One region of the Parabacteroides vesiculifaciens genome, then DNA from elsewhere that is predicted to be linked to it. Evidence: riboswitches for the same ligand, from Rfam matches in the RefSeq annotation. Region 1 holds a riboswitch; the other holds the start of a gene.

Region 1 (3,188 bases):
ACCATAGCTGAGTTTCGATATTTCCATTATGAGCCGTGGAGTTTCCGAAAGCTTTATACAGCTGAACATCAAGAATGTGCCCGCCGTGAGAAGCACACAGTTGATCGTGCAGAACGCCCATCCTATTTCCAATACGGGCGTGGGAAGGATCTCTCCGGGTATGGCCTGTACATAGAATGAGTAGATGGTCAAAGCAGCCCCGACAATCATCAAGGCGGTTCCGATGATGAAACGTCTGGAACGGTTCCAGGTCAGGTGGACATGTATGTAATGTGCCAGCACGAGATAACCTAAGTAACCGGAAAAGTACCACAACATATGGTATTCGTTCCAGAAACATTGCCCCCAGACTTCCCCGAACCAGCGGTTTAAGTATGGCATACAGGTTGTTAACAGGAACAACCCGATAAAGAAACGTTCTTCTTTGGGCGTAGCCTTGCTCAACCAGGGCGAAATGATAGGTATGAAGAGGTAGATGCCGATTAAGGGGTACATGAACCACAAGTGTCCGGCTAATGTCGGGAAGTTAAGGAAGATACGCGACAGATCTTTGAGGGATGTCTCTCCGTCGATCTGTCCCCACAACATCGGCAGGGTGCTGTAGAGTATCATAAATATGAAAAACGGCGGCAGGATGCGGATGCAACGCCGGCGGTAGAATTGCCACATGGTCTGTCCTTCTTTCATCGGCGCAAGGAGAAAAGCGGAGACAATTATAAACAAAGGCACAGCCATACGCGAAAAGCCGTCGTACATAGACACCCACAACCGGTCCGACTCATTGGCCAGAAAGGCTTGCGGTCCCACCATGTCAGTCGAACCGGGAGCACCGTAAAAATTTTCACTGGCGTGCACGACTATCACAAGGAAGCAGGCGAACACGCGTACATAATCCAAAAAAACGATACGTTTCATTTGTTTGCTTAATTACTAATATTAATAAGATGATTTAATTCTTCAGGCGAAACATGTATTCATGGTGGAAAAACTTCGTGATTTTCCGGATACAGTTTAATTGGAGGGCAAAGATAGGGAAAAAGCCGGGAATCCCCTCAAACAGGTATAGACGACTAGGGCAACCGCACCAAATCCAGCAGTAACAATTTTTTATTTCTATGGAGAGAAAAAACCGTTTTTGTCCCGAATAATTCTTTCTTAAGTGCCTGCCGATTCTGTAATCGGTGTCAGTGATTTTATAATCAGTGGTTGTGATTATATAATTGCTGGCACTGATTTTATAATCACTGGCACTGATTACAGAATTGATAGGCACTCCGATGTTTTTTATGCCTATGTAGATAAGTTTTCTTGTAGCAGGGATAGATTATTCCTTATATTATGTAGTCCATAAGATCGTATTGCTTAAAAATGAATTTGGTGCGGTCGCCCTGGTTTTTTAGCAGCCCCATTTGTGAGGACAGACTTTTTTCTTACCTTTGCCACAGTTTTGGTTTCACGACTCCCAATCGCTACGGGAACGTGATGAAAAGGGAATCAGGTGCAAATCCTGAACAGACCCGCTGCTGTAAGTTCCTCTCCAAATCTTTGAATACGCTATAAGCCACTGTCCGTTACCGGATGGGAAGGCATTCAAAGACGGAACAAGTCAGAAGACCTGCCAAGAACGAACATAGTTTTAATGCTTTCGGGAAATAAAGCAGCAAAACATCGAGTCAGGTCAATCTTTATCTCTCTACATAAAGAAATCGTTTCTCCTTGTGTGCATTCCCTTAAGCAAGTCATGAACGCTATATCAAGGATTAAAATGAAAGTCTTTGTACATGTACTTCTTTTGTTTGTCTGCCTGTCTCAGTCGGGCCTGACGGCACAAAACAAAATTACGATCTCCGGGAGAGTCACCGACCGACAAGGCGCTCCCCTGTCATTAGTAACGATCGCTGTCGAAAATACAACATCCGGTACTTATACGGATGACAACGGGCGTTATTCCCTGAAAGTATCTCCCGGCAAACATACGTTTGTCGTCTCCTCCTTAGGATACCGGACAATTAAAACTTCACTCGACCTCCACCGCGACAAAACCCTCGATTTCAAACTGGAAGAAAGTTCTGTAAACCTGAACTCCGTGGAAGTGTATGGGAAGACACAATCGCAAAAGGCAAGGGAGGGTGCGCTTTCGGTCAATGCGCTCGATGTGAAACCTGTCATTAATTCGCTTCATAACCTGAATGAACTAGTCAATCGCACGGCTGGTGTCAAAGTACGTGAAGAGGGGGGCATAGGTTCTGATTTCGACCTCTCGATCAACGGACTGTCCGGTAATTCCGTGCGCTACTTCATCGACGGTGTGCCGTTGGATAGCAAAGGGAGCAGCGTAACGCTCGCAAACCTGCCCGTTAACCTGATCGACCGGGTGGAAATCTATAAAGGCGTAGTACCGGCCTCGTTGGGTACGGATGCGTTGGGTGGCGTAGTCAACATCATTACCCAGGCGGAAAAGAAGAACTTCATGGATGCTTCTTACAGCGTCGGTTCTTTCCATACCCATCGCGCCGACCTGAACGCTCAGTTTGTCGAACGGCATACCGGATTGATCATTCGCCCTGCCGCCGGCATCAACTATTCCAAGAACGACTACCGGATGAAAGACGTACAGATGCGTAATGAAGCAGGTGATCAATTTATCTATGGCAATCCAAAACGTTTCCATGATGGCTATTTCTCGCTGTTGGCACAGATAGAAGCCGGAATTACAGGCAAGCGATGGGCTGACGAACTGTTTGTCTCCGCCTCTTACTCCAAAACAGACAAAGAGTTGCAGACCGGTTCCGTACAGACTAAAGTCTATGGCATGGCTGAGCGCAATTCGGATGCCTGGAACCTGTCGGCACGTTACAGCAAATATAATTTCATAACCGAAGGCATGACACTGAAAGCGACTCTTTCACATACATGGGACCATTCTATCACAATCGATACGGCCTACCGGAAATATTATTGGGATGGAGGCTACATCGTGAGCCAGCGCAACGAAATCAGGGGCAATGAACCCTCCATACGCCACTACAAACGCCCCCTGACTATCGCGCGTGCCAATCTGGATTACCGGCTGAACGGTCACCACGGCTTCAACTTGAACTACCACATGAGCCGGACCGGGAACGACCGCTATGATGACCTGGACCAGAGCTTCGAACCCTCGAACGATGCTGTGACCAAACATATTA
Region 2 (3,188 bases), 1.7 Mb from region 1:
TACCTGGACCTGCAATCGTCCCACCTCTTTCTCATAACTTTCGAGCACACCCCGTTTCAGCAAACCGTCCAATATGGCAGGAGAACAACCGCTGCTCTCCAGCAATTCCTTCTTCGACAATTCGCGTGCCAGTGCCGGATTAAGCGCATGACTGAGTTCCAGGAAGCAGATCAGCAGGTGTTCCTGCTTCTTAGCCCGCTTGAGGTCGTCAAATACGGATTGCAGAGACGCACGGCCGTGCGTCTCTGCATCCTTATATGTTTCGGCAAGACGGATAAAGGTCTGCATCTTCGGCACAAAACCCCGTTTCATCTCCTCGCTCACCTCGACCGCACCTTTTGCCATCAGGGAGGCGACAACGGGCACGACATTCCGCAATCCGGTTTTCTTTTCCAGTTCGGAGACCGTCAGTTTCAGGACACCGGTAAAGGCATCCAGCACGGCCTGTTCATTCGGCCTCAAAGGACCGTCGGCTTCGAACTCTTCATTATAGGTAACGGCCGTTTCGCTCTCCAGCTTCAGACCGGAAGGCAAAGCCGCCTTATAAACATCTCCCAGTTTACACAGGTAATAGGATGCAATCCACTTCCAAAAACGAAGTTGCGGACGACGGAGCACAGGCGTGGCATCCAGTAAGGCGTAAATCTCCTTCGTCTCATACTGGCTATCGCCCCCACGCTCGTGCACATCCATGACGATAGCGGTATAGTAACGCTTCTTTCCGAAGTGGACGATCACCCGGCAACCGGGTGTCACCGTCTGTTCCAGATCGGGCGGTATGCTATAGGTATAGCTGTTCTCCAACGGAAGCGGGAGTATGACGTCTGCGTACTTCATTCTTATTCTGTTTATATAATAAACCTATTGTTCTTCGCGATGCCAAAAGTAACAAAAAAGGCCGGACTCTTAAAGCCCGGCCTCCGTTTATCTGATCACGAATCTTCTTTATTCCTTTTTAGAACAGGATGGCGGCCGTAACAGACCAACCGCGATTCTTACCGTTTAATTCGAACTTGGATGCGCTATAATCATCCGTCAAACCGAGAGCATAGTTAAAACCGACCTGCAAATGTTTGATCAGTTCCACACCGGCACCCAAGTTCAAACCGGCATTGAAACTCTTTGCCTTCAACTGGTCTCCGACCGATCCCGGAATATCCCAGAACTTATCGCCTCCCACACGGAAACCGACATACGGACCGGCAGCCAGATAGCCTTTGACAATCGGCAAGCCGAATTTCCATTTTAGGTTGACCGGCACATCTATATAGTCATTCTTAATGTCTTTCTCGCTCTTCACGCCTATCCCTTTTTGCGAGTACAGGATAGCCGCATCAAAGCCCACTCCCATCACCGGAGCCATCACCTCCACCATCGGACCGATATTAAATCCAGTCACATTATCCTTTCCGACAATGTCCTTGTTGAAATGGACAGACGAAATATTCAAACCGCCTTTTATACCGAACTTAATCTGGGATTTCGCAGGCACGGCAATCAACGCCATTACTGCCAACAATATAAGCCCTACAATCTTCTTCATACTTTTTCTTTAATTAGTTAATACGAATTACAAATAAACGCACTTTTCCAATAATAAACAAATATCACCGCCTAAGTGTTGCCGCCCGTAAAAGGAAAGCATGAACCGGGGGCGGAGCTCATCCCGCACACAGGTTCATGCCTCTTTTCCTAATTATTATGGCAAAATAATTAAAAACAAGAACAATAGGCTACGGGAAACGGAGATTAAGAAAGGCAAAAGCCTGCGGCTTCACTGTTCTCTTCCGGCCTTTCCTCGAAGCCGTCGAAAATATATGCGTTGCAGGTCTTCTGACTTACTTCCGGTATGAGCGCCTTCCCAACTTTTCGTCAGTGGCATAAAAGAATTGCCCAATCCGTCTATGAAGCTTACAGCAGCGGGACTGTCCGGGATTTACACCCGATTCCCTTTTAATCCTTTTCCGCAGATTGCGAAGCAGGAACAATGCATGGGACAAATATAAAGATATTTTCCATATATTTCCCATCTTCTTATAGAAAAATAAAGCTATTACCGACTTTCGTTTTTTCCGCTAAGCCTTGCGGTAAGCCTCGACGGCCTCCTGAACGGAGCCGTACATCAGCAGCAAATGGCGGGACTGGTCATAGGGAAGGCCCAATTCTTCGGCGACCATACGGGTTCCACGGTCTATAAGTTTCTGATTGGTGAGTTGCATATTGACCATCCGGTTTCCTTTTACCCGTCCAAGCCGGATCATGACGGAAGTGGAGATCATGTTCAGGATCATTTTCTGTCCCGTACCGGATTTCATACGGGAACTGCCGGTGACGAACTCCGGGCCGACAATCATTTCGATTGCCACATCGGCCTCCGCCGCCATCGGCGAGTCGGGATTGCTGGTGATCGAGGCGGTCAGGATGCCCTGTTCGCGTGCTTTGCGGAGGGCGCCGGTCACATAGGGAGTCGTCCCGGAAGCTGCAATGCCGATCACGGTATCTTTCGTATTGATCTGGTGCTCCAACAATTCTTGCCAGCCGCGTTCCTCATCGTCTTCGGCATTCTCCACCGGATTGCGTAGGGCGGTATCGCCACCGGCTATCAAGCCGATAATCAGAGAGGAAGGCATCCCGAACGTCGGGGGGATTTCAGAAGCGTCCAAAACCCCCAAGCGTCCGCTGGTTCCGGCTCCCAGATAAAAGATACGTCCGCCCTGCTTCATCCGGGGTACGATCTGCAGAACCAATTCTTCTATTTTGGGGATCGTCTTCCGGACGGCCAACGCCACCTTCTGATCTTCCGTATTGATATCTTCGAGCAGCTCCCGGACGGATTTCCGTTCCAGGTCGTTATAGCGGGAATCCTGTTCTGTTATCTTGATGAATGACATAGCTTATTACGATTTGCAGGTGCAAAGCTACTAAAAAATATCACATTCATATATTCGTAAACTTCAGGCAGACCGGCTTGCTTACCCGGATGTTTTTTCCCGTATCTTTCAATAAGCCGCTTTGCTTGTCTATTTCATACACTTGCACGACATTGCTGTCCCGGCAGGCGCAAAGCAGGAACTTGCCGTTGGGAGTGATAATGAAATTACGCGGATGGATGCCGGTTAGCTGATAGCCGGCTTTCGTCAGTTGCCCGTCTGCCTGATCGATAGAGAAAATCGCGATGCCGTCGCCTT

The links. Region 1 has a riboswitch for cobalamin ahead of ACPYIV_RS13740 (carboxypeptidase-like regulatory domain-containing protein). Riboswitches for the same ligand answer to the same signal wherever they lie in the genome.
Region 2: it holds a riboswitch for cobalamin, as region 1 does, so the genes downstream of both, ACPYIV_RS20445 (porin family protein) here and ACPYIV_RS13740 (carboxypeptidase-like regulatory domain-containing protein) in region 1, are expected to answer to the same signal.

What each region holds. Positions count from the first base shown of each region.
Region 1 is NZ_CP187555.1:3,425,842-3,429,029, forward strand. Features, by position in the region: gene ACPYIV_RS13735 (acyltransferase) at 1-915, opposite strand, end outside; cobalamin riboswitch at 1,432-1,637, shown strand; gene ACPYIV_RS13740 (carboxypeptidase-like regulatory domain-containing protein) at 1,766-3,188, shown strand, end outside.
Region 2 is NZ_CP187555.1:5,088,512-5,091,699, reverse strand. Features, by position in the region: gene priA (replication restart helicase PriA) at 1-837, opposite strand, end outside; gene ACPYIV_RS20445 (porin family protein) at 956-1,543, opposite strand; cobalamin riboswitch at 1,807-2,005, opposite strand; gene murQ (N-acetylmuramic acid 6-phosphate etherase) at 2,076-2,891, opposite strand; gene ACPYIV_RS20435 (lactonase family protein) at 2,938-3,188, opposite strand, start outside.